3 regions of the Sphaerisporangium sp. NBC_01403 genome follow, and region 2 is predicted to be linked to each of the others. Evidence: riboswitches for the same ligand, from Rfam matches in the RefSeq annotation. Region 2 holds a riboswitch; each other region holds the start of a gene.
The links. A riboswitch is a leader RNA that binds a small molecule or an ion and turns the genes downstream of it on or off. The one in region 2 is predicted to bind S-adenosylmethionine.
Positions count from the first base shown of each region.

Region 1: linked by a shared signal. The riboswitch ahead of OG589_RS35215 (aminotransferase class V-fold PLP-dependent enzyme) and the one ahead of thrC (threonine synthase) in region 2 are both predicted to bind S-adenosylmethionine.
Region 3: linked by a shared signal. The riboswitch ahead of OG589_RS15505 (LLM class flavin-dependent oxidoreductase) and the one ahead of thrC (threonine synthase) in region 2 are both predicted to bind S-adenosylmethionine.

Region 1 is NZ_CP109534.1:7,846,131-7,853,426, forward strand. It holds gene OG589_RS35185 (L-aspartate oxidase) at 1-326, opposite strand, end outside; gene panC (pantoate--beta-alanine ligase) at 425-1,270, opposite strand; gene OG589_RS35195 (Rossmann-like and DUF2520 domain-containing protein) at 1,294-2,184, opposite strand; gene OG589_RS35200 (SAM-dependent methyltransferase) at 2,461-3,402, shown strand; gene OG589_RS35205 (cytochrome P450) at 3,383-4,588, opposite strand; gene OG589_RS35210 (TerC family protein) at 4,635-5,411, opposite strand; SAM riboswitch class IV at 5,569-5,684, shown strand; gene OG589_RS35215 (aminotransferase class V-fold PLP-dependent enzyme) at 5,852-7,102, shown strand; gene OG589_RS35220 (NADH-quinone oxidoreductase subunit D) at 7,121-7,296, shown strand, end outside.
Region 2 is NZ_CP109534.1:7,637,174-7,644,469, reverse strand. It holds gene otsB (trehalose-phosphatase) at 1-738, shown strand, start outside; partial or broken gene OG589_RS34180 (MFS transporter) at 748-1,959, opposite strand; gene OG589_RS34175 (trehalose-6-phosphate synthase) at 2,178-3,605, opposite strand; gene OG589_RS34170 (RNA polymerase sigma factor) at 3,769-4,332, shown strand; SAM riboswitch class I at 4,473-4,636, shown strand; gene thrC (threonine synthase) at 4,651-5,946, shown strand; gene OG589_RS34160 (MoaD/ThiS family protein) at 5,960-6,235, shown strand; gene OG589_RS34155 (cold-shock protein) at 6,575-6,775, shown strand; gene groL (chaperonin GroEL) at 7,163-7,296, shown strand, end outside.
Region 3 is NZ_CP109534.1:3,343,591-3,350,886, reverse strand. It holds gene OG589_RS15525 (glycerophosphodiester phosphodiesterase) at 273-1,385, opposite strand; gene OG589_RS15520 (HAD domain-containing protein) at 1,506-2,039, opposite strand; gene OG589_RS15515 (MsnO8 family LLM class oxidoreductase) at 2,143-3,318, opposite strand; gene OG589_RS15510 (LLM class flavin-dependent oxidoreductase) at 3,503-4,558, opposite strand; gene OG589_RS15505 (LLM class flavin-dependent oxidoreductase) at 4,610-5,815, opposite strand; SAM riboswitch class IV at 5,916-6,022, opposite strand; gene OG589_RS15500 (glutathione-independent formaldehyde dehydrogenase) at 6,591-7,296, shown strand, end outside.

The sequences.
Region 1 (7,296 bases), 210 kb from region 2:
AGCGCGGCAGGTCCCTCCGTCACCAGCGTGCGCACGGCCCGCTCGTCGCAGAGGCCGACCCCGGCGATGAGCGTGTCGCTGAGGTGGTCGGCCGAGGAGTCGTCGGGGTCGAGCACGGCGGCGATGCCGCCCTGCGCCCATCGCGTGGAGCCCGCCGAGAGCACGTCCTTGGTGACGACGAGCACCCGGGCGCCGGGCGCCAGCTCCGCGTACCGGAGTGCCACGGTGAGCCCGGCGATGCCGGACCCGACCACGACGACGTCGGCCTCGACGGTCCAGCCGGGCTCGGGCGCGGTCAGCCGCCGTGGGATGGGCGGGTGAGTCATGGGTCGCTCCCCTCATTTCGTCACTATGACGATAGGGCATGACCGAACGACGCTCACCAAGGGGTGGGAGGGTCTCCGTAAAGGGCCTTCCAAGTGGGTCAGGGTGCGAGGGTCAGGACGGCGTTGTCGATCAGCCTGGTGGTGCCCACCCTGGCGGCGACCGCGAGCACGGCCTCGCCCCTGTGGTTCTCGGCGACCGCGGTGAACGTCGAGGGGTCCACCAGGCTCAGGTAGTCGAGCACCAGCGGCGGATCGGCTTCGGCGGCCTTGTCGAGCACGGCGTGCGCGGCGTGCAGGATGTCCTTGGGCCGGGTCTGGCCCGCGCCCTCGCGAAGCGCCGCCGACAGCGCCCGGGCGGTGACCCGGTCGGCCGCCGACAGGTAGCGGTTGCGGCTGGAGAGCGCCAGCCCGTCCGGCTCGCGGACCGTGGGAGCGCCGGTGATCGTGATCGGCAGGTTGAGGTCGGTGACCATCCGGCGGATCATCGCGAGCTGCTGGGCGTCCTTCTGGCCGAAGACGGCGGTGTCGGGCTGGACGAGGTTGAAGAGCTTGAGCACGACGGTCAGCACGCCGTCGAAGTGCCCCGGCCTGAAGGCGCCCTCGACCACCGTGCCCATCTGCCCGGAGGACACGCCGACCTGGCGGTCGGGCAGGTACATGTCGTCGGCCGAGGGGGCGAAGACCAGGCTCACGCCCTCGGCCGCGCACACCCGCAGGTCGTCGTCGAATGTACGGGGATAACGGGAGAAATCTTCGTTGGGGCCGAATTGCAGGGGATTGACGAAGATGCTGACCGCCACGTGGTCGGCCTGCTCACGGGCGAGGCGGATCAGCGAGCGGTGCCCCTCGTGCAGGGCTCCCATGGTCGGCACCAGGGCGAGCGTGCCCCCGCCCGCCCCGCCGTACCCGCCGCCGATGCCGAGCGCGGCGCGCGCCGCGAGCAGCTCAGGGCGGTCTCCGGCGACGATCACGTCCACGTGTTTCCTCCAAGGGCGTCGAGCAGGCGTTCCGCGGCCTCGGGCTTGAGCAGCCCGGCGGCCAGCGCCCGGTCGGCGGTGAGCCGGGCCAGGGCGACGTAGGCGTCCGCGGCCTCGGGCGCGGCCAGGATGAGCGCGTCAACGTGCTTGCGCACGGTGCCCGCGTCGCCGCGCACGACCGGCCCGGTCAGCCCCGCGAGGCCGAGACGCAGGGCGTTGTCGAGGGCGGCGCCGAGCAGCGGGCCGAGCATGCGCCCGGGGTGCTCCACCCCGATCTTCTTGAGCAGCTCCTGGGATTCCGCGATCAGGGTGACCATGTGGTTGGCGGCTCCGGCCAGGGCCGCGTGGTAGAGCGCGCGGTTCTCGTCGGCGATCCAGACCGGCTCGCCGCCCATCTCGATGACCAGTGCCTCGGCCATCGGCCTGAGCAGTTCGGGGGCGGTGACGCCGAACGAGCAGCCGCCGATGCGGCGCAGGTCGTCGTCCCTGCCGGTGAAGGTCATCACCGGGTGGATGGCGAACGGCAGGGCGCCGGCGGCGGTGGCGGGCTCCAGCACGCCGAGGCCGTACGCGCCACTGGTGTGCGCGAGCATCTTGCCGCGCAGGCTCACGCCGGTCGCCGCCAGCCCCGCGACCAGGCCGGGCAGCACGTCGTCCGGCACGGTGAGCAGGATGAGCTCGGCCTTGCGGATGACGTCGTCGGGCGGGGAGATGCCCACCCCGAGCCGCTCGACGGCCCGGCGGCGCGAGGCGTCGGAGACCCCGGCGGCGGCCACGACACGGTGTCCCGCCTGCGCGAGGGCCGCGCCGAGGACGGAACCGACTCGTCCGGCTCCGAGGACCCCGACAGCGAGACGCCCGGGGCGGTCGCTTGTCTCCATCACGTTCCTGTTCACGTTCGATCGATCCAGGCCCAGTTGACCAGCGTAACGGTCGCGCCCGGGCCGGTCGCCTTTCGGCTCCGCCACCTGGCGCTCGCGTCCCCGCCGGGAACCTACGTTAAGGACAAAAACCTATATATGCCGCTATATACGGTGAACCGGGGCCGGATTGTGGCGACCGCGTCCGGCTTGACAGCGGCCTGTCAGCACGACGGTCATGGGGCTTTTCCATCCTTGGTAACGTCCAGTCCCGTGTGGGTCACGTGGCGGGAGGCCATGCATCGAGCGCTCTACGGCGAGGGCGGCTTCTACATCAGGGAGCGCCCGTCCGGCCACTTCCGCACCTCGGTGGGCGCTTCGCCGGTGTTCGCCCAGGCGGTGCTGCGCCTGCTGCGCACGGTCGACGCCGCGCTCGGCCGTCCGGGCGAGATCGACCTTGTGGACGTCGGCTCAGGCGACGGCCTGCTGGTGACCCAGGTTCTCCACACGGCGGAGCCCGAGTTGGTAGAACGGTTGCATGTCACGGCCGTCGACCTCTCGCCTCCTCCGCACGGGCTGGACGAGGCGATCACCTGGTCCGGCGCCCTCCCCGAGAAGATCACCGGGCTCGTGATCGCCAACGAGTGGCTCGACAACGTTCCCCTCGACGTGGCCGAGCGCGCACCGGAGGGCCCGCGGCTGGTGCTCGTCGATCCGCGGACGGGCGAGGAGACCCTCGGCGACCCGCCCGGCGAGGACGACCTGCGGTGGCTGGAGCGCTGGTGGCCGCTCGGCTCCACCGGCCTGCGGGCCGAGATCGGCCGCCCGCGCGACGAGGCCTGGGAGTCGGTGATCGGACGGCTGGCGCGGGGCCTGGCGGTGGCCGTGGATTATGCACACCCTGTGGATAACCGCCCGCCCTTCGGCACGTTGGCGGGATACCGGGACGGGGCCTGCGTACCGGCCATACCCGACGGATCCTGCGATATCACCGCACACGTGGCCCTGGACGCGTGTGCGGCGGCGGGCGAACGGGCCGGGGCGATATCCACAACGTTGACCACGCAACGACATGCGCTACAAGGTCTCGGAGTCAGCGGCACCCGGCCTCCGCTGACCCTCGCGGGCACCGATCCCGGGGGCTATCTGCGGGCGCTCGCCCAGGCGTCCCAGGAGGCCGAGCTGATCGACCCCGCGGGGCTGGGCGGCTTCGGCTGGCTCAGCCAGTGGAAACGCTGACCTTGAGCGACTCCAGGCCCCGGATGACGTAGTTCGGCTTCCACACCGGCTCTTCCGCGAGCTCCATCTTGGGGGCGGCCTTCAGCAGCGCCCCGAACGACTCGATGAGCTCCACGCGGGCCAGGGGGGCGCCCAGGCAGAAGTGAATGCCCGCACCGAATGAGATGTGCGGGTTGTCCGTCCTGCCCACGTCCAGCCGGTCGGGATCCTGGAAGACCTCGGGGTCGCGGTTGGCCGAGCCGAACAGCAGGGCGACCTCGACGCCCTTCGGGATGTCCACCCCGCCGATCGTGATGTCCTCCAGCACCCAGCGCTCGAACATCTGCAGCGGGGTGTCCCAGCGCATCAGCTCCTCCACCGCCGTGGGCAGCAACGAGAGGTCGCCACGCAGCCGTTCCAGCTCGCCGGGGTTGCGGAACAGCGACCACCAGCCGTTGCCCGTGACGTTCACGGTGGCCTCGTGACCGGCGTTGAGCAGCAGGACGCACGTGCCGACCAGCTCGTCCTCGGTGAGCCTGTCCCCCTCGTCGGCCACCTGGGCAAGCGCGCTGATCAGGTCGTTCCCCGGATCCCTGCGGCGCCTCGCGGCCAGCTCGCGAAGGTACGCAGCGAACTCCGAGGCGGCGCGCACCGCCGTGTGCTGCGCCTCCGCGGACGGGCTGAGCTCGTACATGCCGCAGATTTCGGCCGACCAGGGCCGCAGCAGGTGCCGGTCGGCCTCGGGCACGCCCAGCATCTCGGCGATGACCGTCACGGGCAGCGGCTCGGCCACCTCGGCGAGCAGGTCTCCGCCTCCACGCTCGACGAAGCCGTCGACCAGCTCGCCGGCGATGCGCCGCACGCGCGGCCGGAGCTCCTCCACCATGCGCGGGGTGAAGGCCTTGGAGACCAGCCGCCGCAGCCGGGTGTGGATCGGCGGCTCCACGTCGAGCATCCCCGCGCGGATCACCCGCCAGAACGGCTCCTGGACCGGCTCAGGCTCGCGGCCGAACTCCTGGTGCGAGGCGATGTGCAGGTAGGAGCGGCCGAGCCGTCGATCGCGCAACGCCGCGTTGACATCCGGGTGCCGCGCCACGAGCCACTGGCCGGTCGGCTCGAAGAAGCTGACCGGCTCGTTGTCGCGGAGCTCTCGGTAGACGTCGTACGGATGAGCGACGAAGTCAGGATTCCACGGATCAAATCGCACGAAGTCATCGTAAGTGGGATTTAGCGCCACGGCGCACAGCCCTGGCTCAGGATTTCGCCACGTCGCCGGGCTGGGGAGACTCCTCGTAGCGCTCCCGCAGCGCCACCGGCTCCTGGCGGCCCGCCTTCCTGCGCGCCCGGATGTTGAGGAGCTCCACGCCCAGCGAGAACGCCATGGCGAAGTAGATGTATCCCTTGGAGATGTGCTGCTCGAAGCCCTCGGCGATGAGCACGACGCCGATCAGCACGAGGAAGGCCAGGGCCAGCATCTTGATGCTCGGGTACTTCTCGACGAACCCGCTGATGGGACCGGCCGCGAAGAGCATGACGACGACCGCGACGATCACGGCGGCGATCATCACGCCGAGCTCGTCGACCATGCCGACGGCGGTGATGACCGAGTCGAGCGAGAAGACGACGTCGAGCAGCATGATCTGCACGATCACCGCGCCGAAGGTGGCGCCCGCCTTGGCGCTTGAGTGACCAGGCGTGCCCTCCAGGCTGTCGCCGATCTCGAAGGTGCTCTTGCCCAACAGGAACAGGCCGCCCAGGATCAGGATCAGGTCTCGCCCTGATATGCCCTGGCCGAAAAGCTCGAACAGCGGTGTCGTCAGCCGTACGACCCACGACAGGGCCAGCAGCAGCGCCAGGCGGCTCACCAGCGCCAGCCCGAGCCCGACCTTGCGCGCCCGGTCGCGCTTCTCGGGGGGAAGCTTGCCCGCGAGGATCGAGATGAAGATGATGTTGTCGATGCCCAGCACGATCTCGAGAGCGACCAGGGTGAAGAACCCGATCCATATCTCCGGGTTGACCACCCAGTCCATCGCGATCTCCTCTGGTCGGCGGTTCGTCCAGGTCACGACCCCTCGGCAGGCGGCCGTTCCCCTCTCAACGCGCGAGGATCCGGCAAAGTTCGCGACCCCTGGCACCCCCCTGATGAGGTTGCGGAGCCGAGGGGAATCTGGGTTATAGTCGCCCGTAGGTCATGAGTGTCAGCGTCAAGCCCCGGCTCGCTGGCCGGCAACCCTCGCGCTCGCGGCGGGGTGCCCCGGGTGAGGACCAGGTCTGGTGCGAGGTGTGCCGGACAAGCGCGGGCTCCGCCGTCACAACGCCATGGCCGGGGTCCCATGACCCAAGGAGGCCGGCGTTGTCTGCTCTCACTGTCCTGAACAGCCCTTCCCCCGTCGTTCCCGGCCTGGACGCCTCCGGAGACTCCGGGCCCGGCACGGCATCGCACGGCGAAACGGACCGTACGGCTCCGGCCATCCCCGCCGTCCTCGGTGACGAGCTGGAGGTCCCGATCAAGGGCGGCAGGCTCGTGCGGTACGCCAACCTCGACTACGCCGCGAGCGCCCCCTGTCTGGAGCCGGTGAGCGCCGCCGTCACCGCCGCGCTCCCGGCCTACTCCAGCGTGCACCGGGGCGCCGGGTACGCCTCCCAGCTCACCACGGCGCGCTACGAGCAAGCCAGGCACACCGTGCGGGCCTTCGTCGGCGCCCGTCCCGGTGACGCCGTCGTGTTCACCCGCAACACCACCGACGCGGCGAACCTGCTGGCCCGTTGCCTGCCCGAGGGCACCACCGTCGTGGTCTTCGAGACCGAGCACCACGCTTCCCTCCTCCCCTGGCCCGACGCGGTACGGCTGGCGCCCCCCGCGTTCCCCGGGGAGGCGGTGCGCGCGGCGGACGAGACCCTGGCGGCCATCGAGGGGCCCAAGCTCCTGGTGGTCACCGCGGCCTCCAACGTGACCGGCGAGCTGTGGCCGATCGCCGCCCTGGCCCACATCGCCCACCGGCACGGCGCGCGGATCCTCGTCGACGCCGCGCAGCTCGTCCCCCACCGCAGGCTCAACCTGACCGCGCTCGACCTGGACTACGTGGCGTTCTCCGGGCACAAGCTCTACGCGCCGTTCGGCGCGGGCGCGCTGATCGGCCGGGCCGACTGGCTCGCCCAGGCCGAGCCGTACCTGCGCGGAGGCGGCGCGTCCAAGGCCGTCACCGGGGGCGCCCGGCAGGGGCTGCCGCTGGACGCCGAGTGGAGCGCGGACCCCGAGCAGCGGCACGAGGCCGGCACGCCGAACGTCCTCGGCGCCATCGCGCTGGCCGCCGCCTGCGACGCCCTCGCGGCCACCGGCTGGACGGCACTGGTCAAGGACGAGGAGCGCCTCGTCGAGCTGCTGCGCGGCGGCCTAGCCGCGATCGAGGGTGTCCACGAGCTGTCCCTGTGGGGGCCCGACCACCCGCGTGTCGGCATCGTGTCCTTCGTGGTCACGGGCTGGACCGCCAGGGAGGTCGCCGAGGCGCTGTCCGCCGAGTACGGCATCGGGGTGCGCGACGGCAAGTTCTGCGCCCATCCCTTCGTCAGGCACCTGCTCGAAGGCGTCGGCCACGCCGCCGACGGCTCGTGCGAGGATGGCACCGCCGGGGCCGTACGGGCGTCCATCGGCATCGGAACGACCGAAGAGCATGTCCGCCGCCTGGTCACCGCCCTCTCGGACCTTGTCTCGCGCCGCTGACGTGACAGCATGGGGTTTATGACCGAACCTCGCGGAGCTCGCGCAGCTCGCACCGGAGGCGCGCGCACCGAACGGGTCGTGGGGATCGGGGCTGGGGCCAAGGAGCTGGCCACCGAGGACATGATCCTCAACATCGGGCCCCAGCACCCCTCGACCCACGGTGTCCTGCGCCTCCGGCTCACCGTGGACGGCGA
Region 2 (7,296 bases):
GCCGACGCCCGTGTGGACCCGCACGCCGCCGCCGCGCTCGTACGCCTCGGCGGCCTGGTGGGCGGCGTGGTGATCGTCACCGGACGCCCGGCCGCCACGGCCATCGCGTACGGCGAGGTGCCCGGCGGGCCCGGCCTCGCGGACGTGCCGGGCCTGGTGGTGCTCGGCCAGTACGGGCTCGAACGCTGGGAGGACGGGCAGGTGACGTCCCCGCCGCCGCCACCGGGGGTCGAGCGCGTGCGTGCCGGGCTGCCCGGTCTGCTGGCCTCCCTCGGCGTCACCGTCACCGACGGGGCGGAACCGGGGGTGACGATCGAGGACAAGGGCAGGGCGGTCGCCGTCCACACCCGCAGGGCCCCTGACCCGGAGGGCACTCTCCTGGCACTGCGCGAGCCGCTGACGAAGCTGGCCGCGGAGAGCGGCATGCTGGTCGAACCGGGGCGGCTGGTGCTGGAGCTGCGTCCCGCCGGCATGGACAAGGGGCACGCGCTCGGAGGGTTCCTGGCCGAGCGGTTCGCGCGGTCCGTGCTCTTCGCCGGGGACGACCTCGGCGACCTCGCTGCGTTCGAGGCCGTACGGCTGTCCGGGCTGCCGGGCGTGACGGTGTGCAGCGCCTCGGCGGAGGTCACCGCGCTCGCCGAGCGCGCGGACCTCGTCGTCGACGGTCCGGCCGGGGTCGCTGCGCTGCTGTCGGCGCTGGCCGACGCGGTGGACGAGAGGAGCCCGCGCGACGGCTGACCGAGCCGCTCAGGCGGGGGTCGTCGCGGGCGGCCGGGAGCTGAGCGCGATGCCGGCGACGGCCAGGACTATCAGCAGCGGCACCATGAGGAACGCCGTGCGGGTGCCGAAGCCGTCGGCGAGGGCGCCGAGCGCGAACGGCCCGATGCCGACGGCCACCCCGGCCCAGATGGAGGCCGCCGCGCTGCCCTCGGCCGCCCGCCCGCCGGACATGGCGATGACCCTGGCGAGGCCGAGCGGGAACTGCACCGCGACGCCGAGCCCGCTCAGGACCAGGCCCGCGTACGAGATCACCGGCTGGCCGCTGAACCAGAAGACCGACCAACCGCTCAGGGTCACCACGAGGGCGCCTGCCAGCATGCGGGTCGGGTCCAGCCGCAGGGCCAGACGTCCGGCCGCGAACCTGCCCGCGGCGAGGCCGGCGGTGAACGCGGTGAGCCCGGTGGCCGCGGCCGCCGCGGTCATGCCCGTCTGGTCCGCGAGCAGCCTGGCGGCCCAGACGTTGAAGAGGAACTCCATGGCCACCAGGCAGAACAGCACCCCGCAGGCGGCGTGGAAGCGCCAGCCGAACGGGGCGCCCGCCGCGAGGGCGGCGCCTTGCTCCTGGTGGTCGTCGGCCGGCGGTGCGGCCGGCACCCACACCCTGCCCATGACCGCGAACAGGAGCAGGACCGCCACCGGGGTGATCAGGATGCCGGCCCGCCAGCCGAGCGCGGTGTCGGCGAGCACGCTGATGAGGAAGGACACGCCGATGCCGACGGTGACGCCCACCGCGTTCGCCTCGTTGATGGCCGCGGGGCCGGCCGCCCTGTGGTGGTCGCTCAGCACGGACATGCCCAGGTAGAGCGTGATGGAGCCGCCGCCGCTCGCCAGGCCGAACCCGAGCAGGGTGACCGGCAGTGCCGTGGTCAGCGTGACCAGCACGACGCCGCAGGCCATCAGCAGCAGGCCGAGCCAGGTCGCCCGGCGCCTGCCCACCCGTGCGACCAGGCGCGGCATGCCGACGCCGCTGATGATGCCCCCGACGGCCATGGAGGTGCCGTGCAGCCCCGCGACGGCCTGGGAGACCTCCTGGTCGATGCGGAGCAGCGGGAGCGCGGCGGACAGCCCGTACAGGTAGGTGCTGAAGGTCGCGAGCTGGAGGTAGATGAGCCAGGTGGCGCGATCTCTGGTGAGCCGGGCGCGCGGTCGTGCGGACGTGGTCGAGCTCACTGATCCCCCGTGCCTCGGAACACTCGAAACGTCATGAAGGTACCACCGGGCGAATCACGGGGAACGTGCCCAGAGGGCAAGGAATCCGGCACCAGCAAAGCCGCCGTTCCAGGGGGGCGGTCACCGGGGGTTCACCGGTCGCGTCCTGAGGCCGGGGGTGGCGGGACACGGGGTGAGCGTTCCAGGACCGGGCTTCGGCCGGGGGCGGTTCAGTGGTCGAGGGCGGTTCAGTGGTCGAGGGCGGCGAGCTGGTCGGCGAACCAGCGGCTCGGGGGGAGCGCCGTCGCGGCGGCGCGCAGCCGGGTGCCGCGCTTCGCGCGCTCCTCCTCGGGAAGGACCAGCGCTTCGTGCAGGGCGTTCGCCGTGCCGGAGACGTCGTACGGGTTGACCAGGAGAGCGTCGCCGCCGAGCTCGGCCGCGGCGCCCGCCTCCCTGGACAGCACCAGCGCGCAGTGCGGCGCGAGGATCGGGCCCTCCTTGGCCACGAGGTTCATGCCGTCGCGGATGGGATTCACCAGGAGCACGTCGGCCATGCGGTAGGCGGCGAGGGAGCGGGCGTAGTCGTCGTCCACGTTGAGGATCAGGGGGTCCCAGTCCTCGCCGCCGAAGAGGTCCTCGATCTCCTTGGCGCAGCGCTGCACGGCCGCGGTGTACTCGCGGTACTCGGGCAGGTCGTGCCGCGACGGGTAGGCGAAGGCCAGGTGCACGACCTTGCCGTGCCACTCGGGATGGTCGGTCAGGAACTGCTTGTAGGCCGACAGGCCGCGGACGATGTTCTTCGACAGCTCGGTCCTGTCGATGCGCACGATGAGCTTGCGGTCGCCCACCCGCTCGCGGAGGGCGGTCATGTGCGACTCGACGTCGGGCTCCAGCGCGCGGGCCCAGAGCGCGTCGCCGTCGACGCCGAGGGCGTGCACGCCGATGTGGGTGGTCCTGCCCTCGTAGGCGACGGTGCGCTCGACGCGGTCGACCTGGGCGCCGAGCAGGGTCTCGCAGCAGTCCATGAACGCCGAGGCCCAGCGCGTGGCCAGGAAGCCGGCGTGGTCGGCGCCGAGGATGCCGGACAGCAGCTCGGCGGAGATGTCGTCCGGCAGCAGCGAGAAGTACTCAGGGGGAGCCCACGGGGTGTGGGAGAAGTGGGCGATGCGCAGGTCGGGCCGTTCGACCCGGAGCATCGCGGGGGCGAGGGTCAGGTGGTAGTCCTGGATCATCACGCGGGCGCCGTGCGCGGCCTCCTCGGCCAGGGCGAGGGCGAACGCGGCGTTGTAGTCCTGGTAGGACTCCCACTCCCTGCGGAACCGCATGTCGAACTGCGGGGAGTTCGGGATGTCGTAGAGCAGGTGGTTGACGAACCACAGCGTTGAGTTCGCCACGGCGTTGTACGCGCGGTGGAACGTCGCGGGCGGGATGTCGAGCATGCGCACGGGCCCGGTGTCGTAGCCGGCCTGGTCGAGGCGCCCGCTCGGCGCGAGCCGTACGGCGCTGCGGTCGCCGTCGGAGAGCGCGGCGCACACCCACAGCACGTCGGTGTCCTTGGCGACCTCCGAGAGGCCGGAGACCATGCCGCCTCCGCCGCGGCGCATGGTCAGCGCACCGTCGTCGGCAAGTGTGAACGACACCGGGCCCCTGTTGGAAGCCAGCAGAACAGTGTTCATCCGCCCATCACCACTCCTCGTCCGCCATGTGGCGGTCGTCCCTCGCCGTACTTCGCCGCTGTGATGCGCACCTGGCCGCAGATTAATAAAATTTAACGCCCCCAATAAGATGGGCTGATGGTCCGGTCCAGGCAAAGTGCAGACGGTCGAGGGGAGCCCCCGCATGGCGCTTGACGAGACGACCGAAGAGCTGGCCCGCGCCGCCGCCCAAGGTGACCACCGCTCCCTAGGAGAGCTCCTCCGCCGCATCGAGCCCGACGTGCTCCGCCACTGCGCGAGGCTCCTGCCCTACCACCAGGACGCGGAGGAGGCTTGCCAGGATACGTTGCTGGCCGTCGCCCGCAACATCGGAAGGTTCGAAGGGCGGGCACGTTTTTCCACCTGGTTGCATATCGTCACCGCCAACTGCGCGCGCACGACCTACCGCACGCTGAAGCGCCGGGGCGCCGAGCAGACCTCCGAGGAGCTTCCCGACATGCGCGCCGACCCGCACAGGGTGAGCGTCATCGCGGGCTCGCGGCTCGACCTGCTCGACGCCATGGAGGCCCTGGAGGCCGACAAGCCCGACCTGGCCCAGGCGCTGGTGCTGCGCGACATCTGCCAGCTCGACTACAGCGAGGTGGCCGAGCAGCTCGGCATCCCGCTCGGCACCGCCAAGTCGCGCATCCACCAGGCCCGCAAGTACGTGCAGGCCGCGCTCGGCGACGCGTACAAGTGGTCGTCCTGATCCCAGCGCGCGGGCACTTCGATCGTGCGAAGTTGATACGCGGTCGTCTCGATCGGTGAGACGAGCAACCGGGCCCGCAGGCGGGCAAGGTACAGTTCTTTTGTCCTGCCTGTAACATCGGCGGGATCACAACTTCATATTGCTCATCCAGAGGGGTGGAGGGACCGGCCCTGCGAAGCCCCGGCAACCCTCCCGGCTGTGGTCACACGCGTCTCCGATACGGCGCGACATCCGACCAGTGAGATCAGCCGGGACAGGTGCCAATTCCGGCCCGTGATCAAGGTGGTCCGGGCGAAGATGAGGGAAAGGCCTCGCTTCATGGCGCTCGCAACAGCTGAGACAACGACCACACTCGACTTCGGCCCCGCCGTCGCGCTCTCCTGCCGCGAATGTGGCACTCGCTACGACCTCGGACCGATCTTCGCCTGTATCGAGTGTTTCGGGCCACTCGAAGTGGCCTACACCTGGGACACCCCCGACGCTGGCCACACCTCGCCGGTGACCCGGGGGCAGATCGAATCCGGACCGCAGAACATCTGGCGATACCGCGCGCTTCTCCCCGTGCCCGCGGACGTCATCTCCAAGCCCAACCTCGCCCCCGGCTGGACCAAGCTCGTCAGGGCCGACAACCTGGCTCGCGAGCTGGGCATCCGCAGCCTGCACGTCAAGGACGACTCCGGGAACCCGACCCACTCCTTCAAGGACCGAGTCGTCGCGATCGCCCTGGAGGCGGCGCGCAACTTCGGCTTCCACACCCTGTCGTGCTCGTCCACAGGCAATCTCGCGGGCGCCGTCGGCGCCGCCGCGGCACGCGCGGGGCTGGACTCCTGCGTGTTCATCCCGTCGAACCTCGAAGAGGCCAAGATCGTCATGGCCTCGGTGTACGGCGGGCGCCTCGTCGGCATCGAGGGCACCTACGACGAGGTCAACCGCTTCTGCTCGGAGCTCATCGGCGACCCGCTGGGCGACAAGTGGGGCTTCGTCAACGTGAACCTCCGGCCGTACTACGGGGAGGGCTCCAAGACGCTCTCCTACGAGATCGCCGAGCAGCTCGGCTGGCGGATCCCCGACCAGATCATCGTCCCGGTGGCCTCGGGCTCGCAGCTCACGAAGATCGACAAGGGCTTCAAGGAACTGATCAAGCTCGGGCTCGTCGAGGACAAGCCCTACAAGATCTTCGGGGCGCAGGCCGAGGGGTGCTCGCCGGTGTCGTCCGCCTTCAAGGCCGGGCTCGACTTCGTCCAGCCGGTGAAGCCCGACACCATCGCCAAGTCGCTCGCCATCGGCAACCCCGCCGACGGGCCGTACGTGCTCGACATCGCCCGCCGTACGGGCGGAGCGGTCGAGGACGTCACCGACGCCGAGGTGGTGGACGCGATCCACCTGCTGGCCCGCACCGAGGGCATCTTCGGTGAGACCGCTGGCGGCGTCACCGTGGGAGTGCTCCGCAAGCTGGTCACGAACGGCGTCCTCGACCCGGACGCCGAGACGGTGGTGCTCAACACCGGGGACGGCCTGAAGACCCTCGACGCGGTCTCCGCCAAGGCCAGGCCCACCGCCGTCATCCGGCCCTCACTCGACGCATTCCGCACGGCTATCGCCGATAACTCCTGAAAGGTCACGATAAATGAGCGTTTCTGTGCGGATTCCGACGATTCTCCGTACGTACACCGATGGTGCCGCGGAGGTGAACGGTGAAGGCGCGACGCTTCGCGAGGTGTTGCAGAAGCTGGAGTCCGACTTCCCCGGAATCGGTGCCCGCATTCTGGATGAAACGGGCAAGATCCGGCGTTTTGTCAACGTGTATGTCGGAGAAGAGGACGTCCGTTTCATGGACGGACTTGACACCGCGACCCCTGAGGGAGCGCAGATCTCGGTGATCCCCGCGGTCGCCGGAGGCTGACCCTCACGCACTCTCAACGCCCACGCGTCCCAGGGACGCGTGGGCGTTCGCGTGCCCGGGGGGCCCGGAACGGCCTGACTGTCGTAATAGAAGTTCTGACAGGCCCTTGCGTGTAGTGTAATTATCAACTAACGCGTGTGGGCAAGAAAAAGTCACGTCCTGCTTAGAGCGAACGTCAAGAAGTAGTTTGGTGATTGACTCTGTTGCGCCAAGCCTTGCCACAGGTATGGTCGAGAACGATCGACGTGGCCGAGGAGTTCGCATGCGTCTCGGTTCCGAAGGTCACGGGCCCCGCGGAGGAGTGGGCGGGGTCCGGAGCCCAGCAAGAGGAGTCGGAAAGTGGCGCAGGGCACCGTCAAATGGTTTAACGCGGACAAGGGCTACGGCTTCATCGCGGTAGACGGTGGTAAGGACGTGTTTGTCCACTACTCAGCGATCATGTCCGAGGGCTATCGGTCCCTCGAGCAGGGTCAGCGGGTGGAGTTCGAGATCACACAGGGCCAGAAGGGTCCACAGGCGGAGTCCGTGCGGACTGTGTGACGGCGCCGGCCCCGTCCGGTCGTCGACGAAGATCCACTGGTCTCTCTCAAGTCAGTAGCCGGAAGGTTCGGTTCGTCGTACATCAAGACGGGCCGAGCCTTCCGTCATGTCCGCACTTTCCCGCACGTGAGGTCAGGTCCAATATTCGGCATACGGTCAGAGAAATCCTTGCGCCGCCCAGGTCATAGGGGTTGTCGCTTGCACTCGGCAGGGTAGAGTGCTAAACAGTTCGTTGGCACTCTCCTGTCGAGAGTGACAAACCTGGATCGAGGCGATGGGGCCTCGCGGCTCACGGCGACAGGTGTCGTGAAGGCGCGGGTCTACATGCCGTCGCGGGCGTCGGCTCGATCCGCTGCAAGCCACCCTGTATCTGGGAGGTCTAGCCGTATGGCAGCCAAGATGATCGCGTTTAACGAGGACGCCCGGCGCGGTCTCGAGCGCGGGATGAACCAGCTCGCCGATGCCGTCAAGGTGACCTTGGGTCCCAAGGGCCGCAACGTCGTGCTGGAGAAGAAGTGGGG
Region 3 (7,296 bases), 4.3 Mb from region 2:
TCGCGGGTAAGTGATCGCCGGCCGGGGTCGCGGCGTCGGCGAGATCGAACGGCCGGTGGGATGGGCTGAGCCCCCTGCGGACCTCCGAGTTCCGATCACTGCGGCGTTTGACTAAGCATCTCGTACCCGTCGTTACGCCATATCAAGCCCAAAGGGGACGTTCGCCTCAAACGATACGATCTACCCTCATAGCACCAGTCGGGTGACTCCCTCGGGAACGCGAAAGCTCCGCCGGGAACCACGGAGGTTCCCGGCGGAGCAGGTGCGGGCGGTCAGCCCTCGGAGAGCAGGCGGTCGCGCGTGGCGCGGGCGATGCCGGGGTTGTCGGAGAAGACGCCGTCCACCTTGAGCGAGTACAGCTTGTCCAGGTAGCGCATCACGTCCCCGGTGGCACGCGGGTAGACCGGGCTGTCGGGGTTGCCGAGCCGGTAGTCCACGGGAAGCTGGGAGTTCTCCGGCCGGACCGTCCAGGTGTGGACCAGGAGCCGCGCGCGGTGAGCGTCCCGCACGAGCGGCGTGGGCGCCTGCGTCCTGCCGTCGGGGCCGGTCGGGATGATCCGCGTGGTGGCCACGCCCACGCCGTCGGCGTACCGGGAGATCTCCCGCAGGCCCTCGGGCGTGACGAGGTCGGTGTACGTGCGCGGGTCGCCGGCCGCCACCAGGTCGTACGGCGCGCCGCTCGCGTTGATGAGCTGGATGAGCCGCAGGCGGGTGGCCGAGCGCAGCTCCTTGAGGTTCTTGGTCTCGAACGACTGGATGAAGACCGGGGACCGCAGGCTGTCCCAGCCGTGGCGCTTGAGGGCCGCCAGCAGGGGCTCCTCCAGCGACAGGCCGATCGAGTCGAAGTACGTCGGGTGCTTGGTCTCGGGGTAGACGCCCACGCCGTACTTCTGCGCGAGCTCGATGACCTCGTCGAACGTCGGGATCTGGGCCAGCCCGTCGAAGGCGGTGTTGTCGGGCCGCAGGTCGGGGACGCGCTCCTTGGCCCTCAGCGTGCGCAGCTCGGCCAGCGTGAAGTCCTCGGTGAACCATCCGGTCATCGGCACGCCGTCGATGGTCTTGGTGGTCTTACGATCGGCGAACTCCGGGTGGTTCGCGACGTCGGTCGTCCCGGAGATCTCGTTCTCGTGCCGGGCGACGAGCACGTGGTCCTTCGTCGACACCAGGTCCGGCTCGATGTAGTCGGCTCCGAGCTGCGCCGCCGCCTCGTACGACAGGAGCGTGTGCTCGGGACGGATGGCACTGGCACCGCGGTGCCCGATGATGACCGGTCCCCGGTCGTCGTGTCCGGCCTTCGCGGCCGTCGCGCTCGCGGGCTGGAGGGCGGCGAGCACCACCCCTCCCACGAGGACGGCCAGCGCACCGGCCAGCGTCTTGTTCCACATCAGTACACACCCCACTCTCTGGTCTCGCGGGGCACGCTAATGTCACGAGCTGTACCCGGGGTGGCGACGCAGTTAACGATCAAAGGTGTGTGCGTGCCACTTCTCGGGCGGCCGGCACCGTCACACGGAGGGGGCGCCCGCGCCGTCGAGATCGGGCGTGGCCCTGCCGGCCAGCCACTCGCGCGCCCGGGCGAGGTGGCGGTCCGTCAGGCCGGTCATGGGGTCCACCTCCACCAGCAGGAACTCGTCCACGCCCGGATGGTCCTTGAGGTACTGCCAGTCGGGGGTGCCGAGGCTGTCGTCGAACCAGACGAACGGGCGGCCCGCGACGTACTCGGCGACGTGCCGGGTCTTGAAGTGCTCGCCCGCGCGGCTGCCGGGGTCGCTGTTGACCTTGATGACCGGAAGGGAGGGCAGGCCGATGCGCGGCGCGATCTGGTCGTTGGCGTGCTGCTCCCAGGTGGTGGCCCACGCCAGCTCGGCGTCCGCGTCGCGGGCGAGCTCGGCGAGCTGGCGGCCGTGCCTGCGGTTCAGCAGGATCCGGTACGTCTGCCCGTCGAGCACGCAGTCGTGGCGCCTCAGCCACAGCGAGTGCCTCCGGGCCGGGTTGAGCACCCCGTCCACGTCCAGCAGTACAAGGGGACGCTTGGTCACGTGCCGCTCCTCGGTCGTCGGTGCTGGATGCCATGATGCCGCCACCATGGCCCAGTCTTCCAACTCCGCGGCGAGAGCGGCGGTCACGCCAAGCGTTTCCAGGTCACGCCGCGCGCCCCGCCTCCGCCCGGTCCCAGGCCTCGGCGAGCAGCTCGTACGAGCGCACGCGGTCGGCGTGGTCGTGGGCGATCGTGGTCACCAGGAGCTCGTCGGCCCCGGTCGCGTCCCTGAGCACGCGCAGTCTCTCCACCACGGTCTCCGGCGCGCCGACGAACTGCGTGTCCACCCGGTCGGCCACCAGCCGCCGCTCCTCCTCGCTCCAGGAGTGCGCGGCGGCCTCGCGCGGTGACGGGAAGGGGATCGCTCCCTCCCCGGCGCGGATGCTGCGCACCCACAGCCCGTACGGCGAGGCCAGCTCGCGGGCGGTGGCGTCGTCGGGGGCGACCACCGCGTCCGCCGAGACGACGACGTACGGCGCGGCCAGGCTCGCCGACGGCTTGAACGCGGCGCGGTAGGCGTCCACCGCCTCCAGCACGCTGGACGGGCTGACGTGGTAGTTCGCCGCGAAGGGCAGGCCGCGCTCCGCCGCCACCTGGGCGCTCTGGCCGCCGCTGCTGCCGAGGACCCAGACCTCGACGTCCGCGCCCTCCCCGGGCACGGCGTGCGCGTCGAGTCCCTCGGACGACAGGTAGGTGCCGGCCACCAGGGCGAGGATGTCGTCCACCTGGTCGGCGAAGTCGGGGGACTCGGCCCCCGGCTGCTGCAGCAGCGACGCGTACAACGCGAAACGCGGAGAGGTGAGCAGGTGCGCGAACGAGAACGGCGGCGGGATGAGCAGGCCGTGCGTCTCGCGGGCGGGCCGCGCATCCTCCGGCCGTGCCTCCTCGGGGCGGGGCTCGCCCTCCTTCAGCTCCTTGAGGGCCTCGGCCCGCCGCTGCCCCGACCGGCCGAGGCCGAGGTCGATCCGGCCCGGGTACAGGGCGTCGATCGTGCCGAACTGCTCCACCACGGCCGCCGCGGTCTGGTGGCCCAGTTGCACGGCTCCCGAGCCGACCCGGATGCGGCTCGTCGCCGCCGCCACCAGCGCGATCAGCACGGCCGGGGCCGAGCTCGCGACCCCGGGGGTGAAGTGGTGCTCGGCGAGCCAGTACCGGTGGTAGCCGAACTCCTCGGCGCGCCTGGCGAGGTCGATCGTGTTCCGCAGGGCGTCCGCGGCGGTGCCGCCGGAGACGATGGGGGCGAGGTCGAGGATGGACAGCGGGGTCCGATGGGATGACATGTCTGCCTTTCGCTGCTGGGACCGGATGTACGGGGCCGGCGCTCGACCGGTGCCTCGGGGTGGACTCCCGCCCTGCTCAGGCCGCTCGGGCCGCTCAGGCCGCTCGGGCCGCTGAGACCGGGCGGGCCGCTGAGACCGGACGGGCCGCTCAGGCCGGGCGGGCCGCTCAGGCCGGGCGGGCCGCTCAGGCCGGGGCGGGCCGCGGGAAGGGCCTGCTCGGGATGTCCTTGCGCAGCACGGGCGCGATCTCGCTCTGGAAGAGCTCCAGCGTGGCCCGGTGCTGCTTGTCGGTCAGGCCGTCCGCGTCGGCGCTCAGGTGCATGACCTCGTGGCCGAACCGCTCGTGGTAGCGGTGGACCTTGTCGATGATCTGCTGCGGGCTGCCCACCAGGATCGAGCTGCGCTCGATCGCGTCCTCCAGCGTGGGGAACACCGGCGCGAGGCCCAGCCTCCGGAACATCGCCAGCCGCGCGTCGAAGATCGGCCGGTAGGTCTCGACCGCCTCCTGGGAGGTCCTCGCGCCGTAGTAGCCCGCCGTGCCCGCCCCGACCAGCGCGTCGGCGGGATCGTGCCCGTAGAACTCCCAGCGCTCGCGGTAGTAGCGGATCAGCTCGGCGTACGGCTCGATCGGGTTGGTGACGTTGGCGGAGAACAGCGGGTCGCCGTACCGGGCCGCGAGGTCCACCGACTCCCTGCTGGTGGCGCTGCCGTGCCACACGCGGATCGGCCGCTGGAGCGGGCGCGGCCAGGTCTCGGCGTCGCGCAGCTCGGGACGGAAACGGCCCGACCACGTCACCCTGTCCTCGCGCCACAGGCGGCGGAACAGCTCGTAGGACTCGCGGTTGCGGTCCCACTGGTCCTCGCCGGTCACGTGGAACAGTTGTGCCTGCGCGGCGCCGTTTCCCTTGCCGATGATGAGCTCCAGCCGGCCCCCGGACAGGTGGTCCAGGGTGGAGTAGTCCTCGAAGGCCCGTACGGGGTCCAGCAGGCTCAGCGTGGTGACGGCGGTGAACAGCCGGATCTCGGAGGTTCTGGCGGCGATGTGGCTGAGCACCACCGGCGGTGAGGAGGAGATGAAGGGACGCTCGTGGCGCTCACCGACCCCGAAGCCGTCGAAGCCCAGCTCCTCGGCCAGGACGGCGTTGTCGACCACCTCGCGCAGCCGCGCCGTGGTCGGCTTGAGCTCGCCGGTGAGGGGGTTGGGCCCGTGGACGATCAGTGTGATGGCGAGGAACTTCATGCGGGTTCCTTTTCGGCGGCGGGATCGGGTCCAGGTCGGGTTCGCAGGGGTTCAGACGGCGGCCGAGGCGTAGCGGTTGGCCGCAACGGGCAGGCCGAGCAGGCCGCGCAGAGTCGGCGCCTCGTACGCGCGGCGGAAGGCCTCACGGGCTTGGAGCACGGGCACCAGGCCCCGGGTGATGGCCGTCAGGTCGGAAGGGAGCACGCCGGGACGCAGCCGGTAGCCCTCGATGCCCGCCTCCTGCCAGTCGAGGAGCCGGTCGGCGAGCCCCTCGGGGGTGCCGGCGAACACCGCCGCGTCCGAGACGTGCCCGGCCCCGTCAAGCGAGTCCAGCCGCGACCGGCGGCCGGCCGCCGCACGGGCGTCGGTGTCGAGGTAGACCAGCAGGTCGGCGAAGACACGCAGGGGCTCGCCCACCCGGCCCACGGCCGCCTCCGCCTCGCGCACCTCCGCGACGATGGCGCGCGCCTGGTCCTTGTCGTGCGGGGTGACGTAGACCACGTCGGCGCCGCGTGCGGCGAAGCGGTACGGCAGTGAGGCGTGCGCGAGCGCCGTGACGAGCGGCTGGCCCTGCGGAGGGCGAGGGGTGATCGCCGGGCCCTTGACGCCGAACCACCGGCCCCGGAAGTCGACGTAGTGCAGCTTGTCGCGGTCGACGAAGCGGCCGGTGGCGACGTCGCGATTCACGGCGTCGTCCTCCCAGCTGTCCCACAGGCGGCGCGCGACCTCGACCGCGTCCGCCGCCTCCTCGAACAGGTCGTTCACGTGCCGGGACAGCTCGGGGGCGTCGTGGTCCTCCGGCCGTAGAACCGGGAACTCGCGGCGGCCGAAGTGCGCGGCCTCGGTGTGGCGGCCGGAGACCTGCGCGCGCCACCCGGCGCGCCCGCCGCTGACGTGGTCGAGGGTGGCGATGCCCGTCGCGACGTGGAAGGGCTCGGTGTGGGTGGTCGTGGCCGTGGGCACCAGCCCGACGCGGGTGGTCGCCGGGGCGATCCTGGCCGCGAGGAGCACGGCGTCGAGCCGCCCGCGGACCTGGTCGGTGCGGTCGTCGGGCCCCTCGTACCGGGAGGACTGCGGACCGAGGGAGTCCTCGATCGTCACGAAGTCGAGCAGGCCGCTCTCCGCCTCGGCGGCGAGATCGGTCCAGTAGCGGGCGGAGAAGAGCTCTCGCGGGCGGGCGGACGGGTCGCGCCACGCCGCGGGATGCCAGCCGGCACCGTCGAGGGCCGCGCTGATGTGGAGGGGAGTGGGCGGCATTCGGGGCCTCTTCCTCGTGCTGCGTCGGCGGGGGCTTCGGCGAACCGCGATGCGGCCGCTCGCACCCCCCACCTCCAGCCGATCACCGCCGGCCGTGACCGGCGTTCGCTTGCGGGACGCTGCCGTCCCGCCTGGTCGTCACCTGGAGCACCCTGCGGACGCGGGTTGCCGACCAGCAAGCCAGGGCTTGTCGCTGGTCTCATGACCTGAATCGACGATAGCCACGCGCCGTGAAGTATGCAATTCCTACCTGATTAGTTCTAAAACTGGTGTGGCCGGTCGCGTCGGGGCCCGGAAACGCGTCGTGCCCCGCACCGTGAGGTGCGGGGCACGAGGTGAAGCTGAGGGCCGGTGAGCGGTCGCCTCTCGGCGGGTGGCACAACGTGGCTCCAGCCGGACGGTATTCCACGAAGGCAATAGGTGAGGCCCGGGGACACGTTCTCACCGACCATCAGGTGTAACCCATACGGGCTCCGGCGCATTCCCGGCGGCGCATACGGATTTCGGCCGGGGAAAGTCGCCTCCAGTCCAACGGCCGCTCTACATGGATGGGGGATGTGGCCCGGCGGAGGGCGGGACATGGTCGAACGGAGACGCGAGACCGCGGGGTTCCGTCCACCTGGCCACGAGCCGGGCCCTCGGAAAGGTCGGAAAGGAAGGGAGGCGGCGGGCAGGAAGTCCGGCAGTCGGGTGACACCGAGGTCGTGACCGGGCTGTCAGGGGACGGGCGGCGCGGTCGGTGACCTCGCCCGCGTCGGACTTCAGGAGGACGATAATGAAGGCACTCGTTTACCACGGACCTCGCGACGTCAGCGTGGACGACGTACCCGACCCTCGCATCGAGGAGCCGCGCGACGTCATAATCAAGATCATCACGACGAACATCTGCGGGTCGGACCTGCACATGTACGAGGGCCGCACCGACATGGAGCCGGGCAGGGTCCTCGGGCACGAGAACTTCGGCGAGGTCATCGAGGTCGGCGACGCCGTGGAGCGCATCAGCGTCGGAGACATCGTCTCGATCCCGTTCAACGTCGCGTGCGGTTCGTGCAAGAACTGCAACGCCGGGCTCACCAACTACTGCATCAGGGCCAACCCCGACTACCCCAGGCTCTGCGGCGGGGCGTACGGCTTCGCCGACATGGGCCCCTGGGAGGGCGGCCAGGCCGAGTTCCTCCGGGTGCCCTGGGCGGACTTCAACTGCTGCAAGATGCCAGAGGACGGCCTCGAGAAGCAGAACGACTACGTGATGTGCTCCGACATCTTCCCCACCGGGTACCACGCCACCGAGATGGCCGGGCTGCGCCCCGGCGAGTCGGTCGTCATCATGGGCGCCGGCCCCGTCGGGCTCATGGCCGCGCTCTCGGCCGTGGTGAAGAGCGCCAGCAAGATCATGGTGGTGGACCGCCATCCCGACCGCCTGGCCCTGGCGGAGAAGATCGGCGCCATCGCGATCGACGACTCCAAGGGCAACCCGGTCG